Regions from separate parts of the Kitasatospora sp. NPDC048296 genome, predicted to be linked through region 2. Evidence: riboswitches for the same ligand, from Rfam matches in the RefSeq annotation. Region 2 holds a riboswitch; each other region holds the start of a gene.
The links. A riboswitch is a leader RNA that binds a small molecule or an ion and turns the genes downstream of it on or off. The one in region 2 is predicted to bind cobalamin.
Positions count from the first base shown of each region.

Region 1 (3,849 bases), on a different contig from region 2:
CACGCCACCTCCACCGACCTCGTCGCCGAGGCCGTCCAACTCGGCTTCTCCTCGGTCATGTTCGACGCCTCCGTACTGCCCTACGAGGAGAACGTCCGCGCCACCGCCGAGGTGGTCGCCCGCTGCCACGCGGCGGGCGTGTGGGTGGAGGCCGAACTCGGCGAGGTCGGCGGCAAGGACGGCGTCCACGCCCCCGGCGCCCGAACCGTACCCGCCGAGGCGGCCGCCTTCGTCGCCGCCACCGGCGTCGACGCCCTCGCCGTCGCCGTCGGCACCTCCCACGCCATGCTCACCCGCGACGCCGTCCTCGACTACGACCTGATCGCCGAACTACGCGACGCCGTCCCCGTCCCACTGGTCCTGCACGGCTCCTCCGGCGTCGCCGACGAACACCTCGCCCGCGCCGTCGAACACGGCATGACCAAGGTCAACATCGCCACCCACCTCAACCAGGTCTTCACCACCGCCGTGCGCCGCACCCTCGACGACAACCCGTCACTCGTCGATACCCGCCGCTACCTCGGCTCCGGACGAACCGCCATGGCGACCGAGGTCACCCGCCTGCTGCGCGTCCTCAAGGCTCCGACGGCCTGACGCTGCTGATGAGCCGAGGCCCGTCCCCGATGGGACGGGCCTCGCTGTCGTGCTGTTCGGGCCTCACCGCCCGAAACCCGCCACCGCTGCCACGAGGCCGCCGAAGGCGTCCAGGACCCAGTGGTTGCCCGTTGCCACGATCGAGGTCGGCGTGAAAGCCGGATGCAGCAAGCACAGCACCTTCATCATCGGCGTGGCCGCGGGCGGACGTCCTCGCGCCTGACCTCGTCTCAGTATGTGGATGCTTGAGTGATTCTCCGGCCGGGCAGCGGGGGATTGGCCTTAGGCTGGCCGGGCAACTGGTTCGCCCCGTCCGCCAGGCGGGGTGTCGTAAGAGGGAACCCGGTGACGCCTTTCAACTGGCCAGTCCGGGACTGCCCCGCAGCGGTGAGTGGGAACGACCGCCGTCATACGCACTGGGTCCGGAACGGGTCCGGGAAGCGACGGCCAGTAGGTGTTCGTCCCTGGAAGGTCAGGGCGGGTGTGCCCGCGAGTCCGAAGACCTGCCCGTTGCCCGCGTGCGACCGATCGCGCGCGGCCATCCGGTGACCTCGAGGGCGGGTCGGCGACCATACCAGGCGAAGCCGCCCCCATGTGCGGTCGCTCGCCGGGTTCGTCATCCCTTCGCGCCTTCGTCCCGTCCCCGGGACCATGAGGAATCAGGCTCGCGAAGGAGAGTCCCTTGACCACGAAGTCCGCAGCCGCGGCAACTCTCGCCACCGTGTACGGATACCCCCGCCAGGGCCAGGGCCGGGAACTGAAGAAGGCGATCGAGGGCTACTGGAAGGGTGCCGTCACCGCCGAGGAGCTCCAGGCCACCGCCGCCGGGCTGCGCCGCGAGAACTGGGCACAGCTCGCCGAAGCCGGTGTCGGGGAGGTCCCGACCGGCGACTTCTCGTTCTACGACCACGTGCTGGACGCCTCGGTGGCCGTCGGCGCGATCCCCGCCCGGCACCGGGCCGCCGTAGAGGCGGACCCGTTGGACGGGTACTTCGCGATGGCGCGCGGTACCCAGGACGTCGCGCCGCTGGAGATGACCAAGTGGTTCGACACCAACTACCACTACCTGGTGCCCGAGTTGGGGCCGGACACGGCCTTCGCCGCCAACCCGGCCAAGGCGGTCGCCGAACTGCGGGAGGCGCTCGCGCTCGGCCACCGCGCCCGCCCGGTGCTGGTCGGACCGGTCACCTACCTGCTACTGGCCAAGCCCGCCCCGGGCGTGGCCGAGGACTTCCAGCCGATCACCCTGCTGGACCGGCTGCTGCCCGTCTACGCGGAGCTGCTCGCCGACCTGAAGGCCGCGGGCGCCGAGTGGGTGCAGCTGGACGAGCCCGCGCTCGTCCAGGACCGCACCCCGGCCGAGCGCGGGACGATCGAACTGCGTGCCGCCGCCCGCGCCTACCGCGAGCTCGGCGCCCTGGCCGACCGTCCGAAGCTGCTGGTCGCGAGCTACTTCGACCGCCTCGGCGAGGCGCTCCCTGTCCTCGCCAAGGCCCCGGTCGAGGGGCTGGCACTGGACTTCACCGGCCCGGCCGCCGCCAACCTGGACGACCTCGCCGCCGCCGGCGGGCTGCCCGGCAAGCGGCTGGTCGCGGGCGTGGTCGACGGCCGCAACATCTGGATCAACGACCTGGAGAAGTCGCTGGCCACCCTCGCGACCCTGCTCGGCCTCGCCGACCGGGTCGACGTCGCGCCGTCCTGCTCCCTCCTGCACGTGCCGCTGGACGCCTCCGCGGAGCGCGACGTCGACCCGCAGATCCTGCGCTGGCTCGCCTTCGCCGAGCAGAAGGCGCGGGAGGTCGCACTGCTGGCCCGCGGCCTGCGCGAGGGCACCGCCGCGATCGCCGCCGACCTCGCCGCCAACCGCGCCGACCTCGCCTCCCGGGCCAACTCGCCGATCACCCGCGACCCGGCCGTCCGCGCCCGCAGCGCCGCCGTCACCCCCGACGACACCCGTCGCGCCCAGTCCTACCCCGTACGCGCCGAGGCCCAGCGCGCCCGCCTCGGCCTGCCGCTGCTGCCGACCACCACCATCGGCTCCTTCCCGCAGACCACCGAACTGCGCGTCGCCCGAGCCGACTTGAGTGCCGGACGGATCGACGCCGCCGCCTACCGCGAGCGGATCGAGGCGGAGGTCCGCGAGGTCATCGCGTACCAGGAGAAGGCGGGCCTCGACGTCCTGGTGCACGGCGAGCCCGAGCGCAACGACATGGTCCAGTACTTCGCCGAACAGCTCACCGGCTACCTCGCCACCCGGCACGGCTGGGTGCAGTCCTACGGCACCCGCTACGTCCGCCCGCCGGTCCTCGCCGGGGACATCTCCCGCCCGCACCCGATGACCGTCGACTGGTTCCGCTACGCCCAGGGCCTGACCGACCGCCCGGTCAAGGGCATGCTCACCGGCCCGGTCACCATGCTCGCCTGGTCCTTCGTCCGCGACGACCAGCCGCTCGGCGACACCGCCCGGCAGGTGGCGCTGGCCCTGCGCGACGAGGTCACCGACCTGGAGGCCGCCGGCGCCGCCGTCGTCCAGGTCGACGAGCCGGCCCTGCGCGAAACCCTCCCGCTGCGGGCCGCCGACCGCCCGGCCTACCTGGACTGGGCTACTGAGGCGTTCCGCCTGGCCACCTCCGGAGTGCGGGCCGACACCCAGATCCACACCCACATGTGCTACGCGGAGGTCGGCGCGATCATGACGGCGATCGACGAGCTCGACGCGGACGTCATCTCCCTGGAAGCGACGCGCTCACACATGGAGGTGGCCGGCGAACTCGCCGAGGCGGGCTACCCGCGCGAGGTCGGGCCGGGCGTGTGGGACATCCACTCCCCTCGGATCCCGAGCACGGAGGAGGCGGTGGAGCTCCTGCGCGCAGGCCTCGCCGCGATCCCGGCCGAGCGGCTCTGGGTCAACCCCGACTGCGGCCTGAAGACCCGCGGGTGGGCGGAGACCCGCGCCTCCCTCGACAGCCTGGTCGGCGCCGCCCGCCGGCTGCGGGAGGAACTGGCCGGCTGACCTGCCGGCGTGAACCCGGACGGGCGGGCGGCAGACCACGCGCTGCGCCCGCCCGTCCTGGTGGCCGCGCAGGGCGCCCGGGCGCTGCGCCTCCTGCGGGCCTCCGTCCTGGTGGCCGTGGCCCGGGACGGCGCACCCTGCTGCTGAGTCCCGCGCACCTCGGGCGCGGGACTCAGCAGCAGGGCTGGGGGCAGCACGAGGCCCCGCCGGTGTCCGGCCCTCCGCGACAGAGGCCGGGACAC
Region 1 is NZ_JBICZB010000121.1:5,835-9,683, reverse strand. It holds gene ACGF12_RS36745 (ketose-bisphosphate aldolase) at 1-594, shown strand, start outside; partial or broken gene ACGF12_RS36740 (phosphatase PAP2 family protein) at 664-780, opposite strand; cobalamin riboswitch at 878-1,120, shown strand; gene metE (5-methyltetrahydropteroyltriglutamate--homocysteine S-methyltransferase) at 1,277-3,607, shown strand; gene ACGF12_RS36730 (hypothetical protein) at 3,617-3,754, shown strand.
Region 1: another riboswitch for cobalamin. It lies ahead of metE (5-methyltetrahydropteroyltriglutamate--homocysteine S-methyltransferase); the one in region 2 lies ahead of ACGF12_RS26395 (cobalamin biosynthesis protein).

Region 2 (3,849 bases):
GATCGGCAGCCCGGCCGCCGCCCGCGCCTTCAGCGCCGGCTCCAGGCCGCGTTCGCGCAGCCAGGCGAGGTCCGCCACGGTGGCCCGGGTGCCGGGCAGCACCACCAGGTCGGCGTCGGCCAGCTCCTCCGGCCGGGTCGCCCAGCGCACCAGCACGCCCGGCTCCTGCGCCAGCGCGTCCACGTCGGTGAAGTTGGACAGCCGGGGGAAGCGCACCACGGCCACCCGCAGCACGTCCGCCCCGAGCGGCCCGCGGCTGTCGACCCGGTCCACCACTGTCGACAGGTCGAGCGAGTCCTCGGCGTCCAGCCACAGGCCCGGCAGCATCGGCAGCGTGCCCAGCACCGGACGGCCGGTCAGCTCGTGCAGCATCTCCAGCCCGGGCGCCAGCAGCCGCGCGTCGCCGCGGAACTTGTTGACGAACCAGCCCGCCACGTGCCGCTGGTCCTCGGCCGACAGCAGCGCCAGCGTCCCGTACATCGCGGCGAAGACCCCGCCGCGGTCGATGTCGCCGACCACCACGACGGGCAGTCCGGCGGCAGTGGCCAGGCCCATGTTGGCGATGTCCCGGTCGCGCAGGTTGATCTCGGCGGGCGAGCCGGCGCCCTCGCAGACCACCACGTCGAAGCGGCGGCGCAGGTCCGCCAGGCACTCCAGGGAGCGTTCCAGCAGGACGGGCTTGCGCTCCCGGTAGTCCAGCGCGCCGACCTCGGCCACCGGCCGGCCGAGCAGCACCACCTGGCTGCGGCCGTCCGCGCCGGGCTTGAGCAGCACCGGGTTCATCGCCGCCTCCGGCTCCACCCGGGCGGCCTGGGCCTGCATCGCCTGGGCGCGGCCGATCTCGGCACCGTCGGCGGTGACGAAGGAGTTCAGCGACATGTTCTGCGCCTTGAACGGCGCGACCCGCACGCCCTGGCGGGCCAGCCAGCGGCAGATCCCGGCCGTCACCACACTCTTGCCCGCGTCCGAGGTCGTCCCGGCGACCAGCAGCGCGTTCGTCATGCCCCACCCCTCTTCATCAGGAGCCGCAGCAGGACGTGCCCCGCGACCGTCGTACCCAGCGCCAGCGCGCCCACCCGCCGGGACAGCGTGCAGGCCCGCTCGATGTCGTCCACCGTCACCGGCCGCAACTCCGCGCCCAGCACCGGCCGGTGCTCCACCCTTTCCCGTGGCTCCGCACTCGCCTCCGGGCGCTCGTGGTCCGGCGCCGACGTTCGCCCTCCTTGCCCGCCCTCGGGCAGGAGGGGCCCACCCTCCGGCGCTCTCTCCTGCGTCGGTCGCTTGTCGTTCGTCGCTTTCGGCACCGGCGCGCCCTTCGGCTCGTGCGGGTACCGGAGCGTGCCGCCCAGCCGCACGCCCACCGCGCCGGCGAAGGCCGACTCGGCCTGGCCCGCGTTCGGGCTCGGGTGCGCGGAGCGGTCCCGCCGCCAGACCCGCCAGGCGGTCCGGGGCTCGGGTGCGGCGGCCACCGTCAGCAGCGCGGTGAGCCGGGCGCCCGGCCAGCCGGCCACGTCGTCCAGCCGGGCCGAGGCCCAGCCGAAGCGGGCGTAGCGGGGCGAGCGGTGGCCCACCATCGCGTCCAGGGTGTTCACCGCGCGGAAGGCCAGCAGGCCCGGCGTGCCCGCCAGGGCGCCCCAGGTCAGCGCGTTCACCACGGCGTCGGCGGTGTTCTCGGCCACCGACTCGACCACGGCCCGGGCGATCTGCTGTTCGTCCAGCGCGCTCGGGTCCCGCCCGCACAGGTGTGGCAGCCGTTCCCGGGCAGCCGTCAGATCGCCCGCGGCGAGGGAGCGGCCGATGGTGCGCGCCTCCCGGGTCAGCGAGGTGCCGCCGAGTACCGTCCAGGTCGCCGCCGCGGCCAGTGCCGCCCGCCCCAGCGGACGGCGTCCCACCGTACGGTCCAGGGCCAGCGCGCCGGCCGTGACCGCGCCCACGCACAGCGCCGTGTACGCCGTCCCGGCCGTGCGGTCGTCGCGCCACAGGCGCCGTTCGAGGCGGGTCGCGGCGCTGCCGAAGAGCGCGACGGGGTGGCCGCGGCGGGGGTCGGCGAAGCGGGCGTCGACGGCGTAGCCCGCGACGGCGCCCAGCGCGAAGGCGGCGGCGCGGGTCAGCGGGCGCACGGCGGTGGGCAGCTCGGGGTCCGACGGGGCGGGGCAGGCTGCATCGCGTGCGTGTCCTCACTCAGGGTCCGCGCCCTGGATCGACGTACCGGGGGCGAGAGTCTCCTGGCTTCCGGGTCGGACGCACCCCCGGGCCTTCCAGCGGCTTCTGACGGCCCGCCGTGACACCTTCCGAGCGTGCTCCCCGGTGACAGTGGCGGGACCGCGCCGGATTCGCACCGGCTTCCTCTCCATGCCTCCGTTTGGCGCAAGGATCCCATCACGCGGCCGATCCACGCGTCAACCGAGGTCACGGAGGGGTTGGTCACACGGCGGCCGCACGGCGGCCGGGTGCCGTCACTGTGCGATCGCCCAGCGCGGCGGAGGGCCCGTCAGTCCCGCTTCGTGCGTTCCGGGGCTGGGGGCGCGCCGAGGGCCGCGCCTACCGTTCGGTGCCATGCGCCGCAGAAAGACCCCCGCCGCCGCCCCGCCCCCGGTGCCGTTCTCGCCCGAGGCCGCACGCGCCCACCGGGTCGGCCTCGGCCTGACCCCCGAACAGGTCGCCGAGGGCATGGCCGCCCACGGCGTACGGCTGCTGTTCGGCCACGTCCTCGCCTGGGAGAACGGCGACCTGAGGCCCGGCGAGGCCGAGCTCATCGCCCTCGCCCGCGCCCTCTGGTGCCCCGCCGCCGACCTGATGGGGGCCCGCCCGACGCGCCTGCGGGACCACCGCATCGCCCGCGAACTCGGCCAGGAGACCGTGGCCGAACGCGTCGGCATGTCCCTGCCCGCCTACCAGCAGGCCGAACTGACCGGCCACTGGGACGGCGACCCGGACCAGACCCACGCCCTCGCCCAGGTCCTCGGCCTGCGGCTGACCGAGCTGGTCGAGGCCACCGGCCGCGCCGAGGCCCTGGACCGGCTGCTGCGCCAGTGCGTCGCCGGCCGCTGGCAGCCCCATCTGCGCGCCCTCGCCCGTCTCGTCCCCGTCCCCGAGCCGGACCTCGCAGCCGTCCTCCCCGTCCTCCACCAGGAACACCACGTCCCCACCCACTGGGGCACCCCCAGCGTGCCCAGCGCCCCCGCCCCGCCGCTCACTCCCCGGTTCTGGCAGCTGCTCGCGGCCCAGCCGACGGCCGTTCCGGTCTGAGGCTCCTCTTCCCCCCGTGCCCCGGATGGCCCATTCCGGTGGCCTGGGGAGCACGACCCTGGTGAACTGGTGTACGAACACCGTCCGGGTCCGTGAAGCAGAGCGGGGAACGATATGCGTTGGCGAACCGCAGCGGTCGTGGCCGCCGCCGCCGTCGGGGCCGGGGCCGTCGTCCTGGTGATCGGCCGCCGGGCCTCCGAGCGGATGGTCCATCCGGGCGCGGGGCCGGGTGCGGGACCGGGTGCGGGGCCGGGGGTGGGGGTGGCCGTGCAGGAGTCCGGGCCCATCCTGGTGCAGAGCCTCGCCGCCGGCCGGGTCACCTTCACCCGCCGCCCCGAGAGCCTGCGGCGCGGCCGCTGGGCCGTCGAGTGGGAGGGCGGCGGGCACGCGGTGGTCGAGGAGATCCTGCACAGCGACGAGCAGGGCGTCACCCGGCGGCTGGTCCGCGCCGACCGGGGCACCCTCACGCCCGGCACCGAGGTGCACTTCACCCCCCGCGTGCTGCTCGGCGACCCCTCCGAGGCGCTCGGCCTGGCCTTCAGTGACACCAGCGCCGACGGCGAGCTGGGCGCCCTCCCGGCCTGGCACCTCGACGGCAAG
Region 2 is NZ_JBICZB010000051.1:47,425-51,273, forward strand. It holds gene ACGF12_RS26390 (cobyric acid synthase) at 1-1,002, opposite strand, end outside; gene ACGF12_RS26395 (cobalamin biosynthesis protein) at 999-2,120, opposite strand; cobalamin riboswitch at 2,219-2,350, opposite strand; gene ACGF12_RS26400 (helix-turn-helix domain-containing protein) at 2,557-3,249, shown strand; gene ACGF12_RS26405 (alpha/beta hydrolase family protein) at 3,364-3,849, shown strand, end outside.

Region 3 (3,849 bases), on a different contig from region 2:
GCAGCCGGCCGGTGTGCAGTCTGAGCAGGTGGCGGGCCGGGCCGAGGGCGGCCACCGCGACGGCGAGGCCGGGGAGTTCGGCGGCGGTGTCGGCGAGCCAGTGGGTGGCGGGGTGTTCGGCGTGCGGCTCGGTGCGGGCGAGGACCTCGGCGGTGTAGCGCAGGGCGTCGCCCGGGTGGTCGTCGGTGAGTGCGTGGAAGCCGCGCGGGGTGGGGTCGTTCGGGTCGAAGGGGTAGCGCCGCAGGCTGACCTCCGTCCCCTCGCTCTTGCCCTCGACGTCGTACGCGGTGGGCCGGTCGGTGCCGCCGGGGCGCGGGACGGGCTTGGGGTAGGGCGGCAGGACGGGTTCGCCCTCGGGTTCGTCCAGGCGCTCCAGGAAGGAGTAGAGCAGCGGGCGCAGCAGCCGGGCGGATTCGCCGCGGTGGGCGAGCGAGCGGTCGGTGATGTCAGTGAGGTCGGCCGGGTCCCGGGCCAGGGCCTGTTCGAGCTGGGCGGCGAGGTCGCCGTCCGGGTCGAGGACGGGCGCGGCCTGGCCGAAGGCGTAGCTGGGGGAGTGCGGGTCGAGTTCGGCGGCGCCGGTGGCGACCAGCAGGGTGCGGCGGCCCAGGGCGGCGCCGTAGACGGAGACCGAGCCGTGGTCGCCGATCAGGCAGTCGGCGGCGACCAGCGCGGCCTGCCAGCCCTGGTGCGGCGGGATCAGCCGCAGGCCCATCCGGCGGGCGTCGTCGAGCAGCGTCTCGGGGTCGTGCCGGCTCCAGATGTTGGGGTGCAGCACGACGGCCACCGTGTACTCGTCGGCGGGCAGCCGGCGGACCAGGCGGCGGGGCAGGTCGGGGCGGCGGCCGAGTAACGAGTGCCCGCTCCAGGTGGAGTTGACGACGACGAGCCGGCGGCCGTCGACGGCTCCGAGTGCGGCGCGGTAGGCGTCCCGGGAGCGTTCGCTGCCGAGGATCCGGTCGAAGCACGGGTCGCCGACCACCCGGGCGACGTCCAGGGCCTCGGGGCAGGAGACCCGCAGCCGGTCCAGCTGCTCGGGGTGGGAGAGGCCGAGGACGTCCACGAACACCCGCCCCCGGTGGGTGAGTTCGTTGCGGGACAGGCCCGCGGCGCTGACCGTGTCGCCGGTGGACTCGGTCACCAGACGGTTGTAGCCGGCGCCGTGCGGGAGGACGACCAGGTGGGCGTCCAGCCGGTGCATGGAGGCGTGGACGGCGCAGGCGACGGCCAGGTCGAAGCGGCGGCGGACGGCGTCCTCCCACTCCAGCACGGTGTAGCCGGGCAGGCCGCGCAGGTAGTCGGTGAGGCCGCGGTCGGCGAAGGCGGAGCCGGGGTTGACGGTGAAGTACCGCTCGATGCCGTCCTGGTTCAGCAGGGTGAGGACGTCCAGGACCCGGGTCGCCGAGGTGAGGGTGCGGGCGACCGCCAGCACGCGGGCCTTGACCGGGCGGGTGTTCCAGCGGTCGGCGGGCCAGACGTGGGGGTGGGACGGCACCTCATGATCGTACTCATCCGGGCCGCTCCCGGGGTGCCCCTTGCGAGAGACGGTCGGGCCCGAGTGTCGGTCAGCCCGCCGCTGCGGTGGGTTCGTGGTGTTCTCCGGCGGCGCACTCGTCGAGGAGGGGGCGCATGCTGTCGTCCACGAGCCGGTAGCGCACCACGCGTCCGTCCTTGTCCCCGGTGACCGCGCCCGCGGTGCGGAGCAGTCGCAGGGCCTGGGAGACGGCGGGGTCGCGCATGCCGGTGGCGACCGCGAGGTCGCTGACGGCGAGCGGCCCGGCCCGGTGCAGGGCGAGCAGCAGGGCGAGCCGTCCGGGGTCGGCGAGCAGGGAGAACCGCTCGGCCCAGGTCCGGACGTGGGCGGTGTCCCCGATGGCGGCGATGGCCTCGCAGACCCGGTGTCCGTCGATGGTGCGGTGGCCCGCGCGGTCGGCCGGTACGAGATGCATGCGGACATTCTGGCAGCTCACGACCTGTGATCCTGGACACCTGCACAGGTGCGCAACCTTGCGAGGGTGGTGGACTGCCCCTACGGTGTTCCCCGCCGTGGTGCTCGGGAAGACCGGTGACGGACCCTCAGGGGTCCCAGTCCGGAGCGGCCCTCGCCACTGTGATCGGGGGAGAGTTGTCCGAACCCACATGCCACTGGGCGCCTCGTGCGCCTGGGAAGGCGGGTCCGGAAGCCCCGTAAGCCAGGAGACCGGCCACGGCATCTCACGAAGTCTTTCCACGAGGTGCTGGAGCGTGATCCGAAGATGACCCTGCCCGAAACCGCCACTCCCACGGAGGCGGCCCCCTCCGTCCTGCCCACCTTCAGATGGAAGCGCGAGGACACCATCCGCACGGCCGGGTTGATGGGGGTGATCCTGGCCATGCACGTGGTGGCCTTCGGGACGCTCGTCTTCCTGGTCGCGCCGCACAACTACGCCGTCGGGACCCAGGTCTTCGGGGTGGGCCTGGGTATCACCGCCTACACCCTCGGCATGCGGCACGCCTTCGACGCCGACCACATCGCGGTGATCGACAACACCACCCGCAAGCTGATGGCGGACGGCAAGCGGCCGGTCTCGGTCGGGTTCTGGTTCGCCCTCGGGCACTCCTCGATGGTGGTCCTCATGGCCGCCCTGGTGGCGGGCGGCGCCCAGCTGGCGAACACGCTGATGGACGACGACTCGGCCACCCACAAGTGGCTCGGGCTGGTCGGCACCACGGCCTCCGGCGCCTTCCTCTACCTGATCGGCGCGCTCAACCTGGCGGCGCTGGTCGGCATCCTCAAGGTGTTCCGCTCGATGCGGGCCGGGAAGTACGACGAGGCGCAGCTGGAGGAGCACCTCAACTCGCGCGGCTTCATGGCCCGGGTGCTGAACCGGGCGACCCGCTCGATCACCCGGCCCGGGCAGATGTTCCCGGTGGGCATGGTGCTGGGCCTGGGCTTCGACACCGCGACCGAGGTCACCCTGATGGTGATGGCCGGCTCGGGTGCGGCGGCAGGGCTGCCCTGGTACGCGATCGTCTGCCTTCCGCTGCTGTTCGCGGCGGGGATGAGCCTGTTCGACACCCTGGACGGGACCTTCATGAACTTCGCGTACCAGTGGGCGTTCTCCAACCCGGTGCGCAAGGTGTACTACAACCTGACCATCACCGGGCTGTCGATCGCGGTGGCCTTCATCATCGGCACCATCGAGCTGGTCGGGGTGCTGCACGAGAAGCTCGACCTGACCGACCCGGTCACCGGGTTCATCGCGGACATCTCGCTGGACAACGTCGGATACGCGATCGCCGGGCTGTTCGTGGTGGTGTGGGCGATCGCGATCGCCTACTGGAAGCTGGCCGGGGTCGAGAAGCGCTGGACGCCCGCGGAGTAGCCCGTCGGTCCCGCCGCCGCGCTGAGGTCCTTTCCGAACGCCGAAACGGCGCCTCCCCCGGGCGGGGAGGCGCCGTTTCGCTCGTGGTCAGTGCCGGTCGCCGTACCGGCGGCGGAACTGCTCGACCCGGCCGGCGGTGTCGAGCACCCGGGACTGGCCGGTGTAGAAGGGGTGGCTCGCGGAGGAGATCTCGACGTCGATCACCGGATAGGTGTTGCCGTCCTCCCACTCGACGGTGCGGTCGCTGGTGACCGTCGAGCGGGTCAGGAAGGCGAGGCCGCCGACCTTGTCGCGGAAGACGACCGGGCGGTAGCGGGGATGGATTCCGGACTTCATGGCTGGGCTCCTCCGGGGTGGTTGCGGGGTGTTCGTTCAGCGCTCTTCGCGGAAGTCGACGTGCCGGCCCATGACCGGGTCGTACTTGCGCAGGACCATCCGGTCCGGGTCGTTCCGGCGGTTCTTGCGGGTCACGTACGTGTAGCCGGTG
Region 3 is NZ_JBICZB010000031.1:29,233-33,081, reverse strand. It holds gene ACGF12_RS19895 (hypothetical protein) at 1-1,492, opposite strand, end outside; gene ACGF12_RS19890 (ArsR/SmtB family transcription factor) at 1,563-1,946, opposite strand; cobalamin riboswitch at 2,028-2,221, shown strand; gene ACGF12_RS19885 (HoxN/HupN/NixA family nickel/cobalt transporter) at 2,253-3,362, shown strand; gene ACGF12_RS19880 (type B 50S ribosomal protein L31) at 3,450-3,698, opposite strand; gene rpmG (50S ribosomal protein L33) at 3,735-3,849, opposite strand, start outside.
Region 3: another riboswitch for cobalamin. It lies ahead of ACGF12_RS19885 (HoxN/HupN/NixA family nickel/cobalt transporter); the one in region 2 lies ahead of ACGF12_RS26395 (cobalamin biosynthesis protein).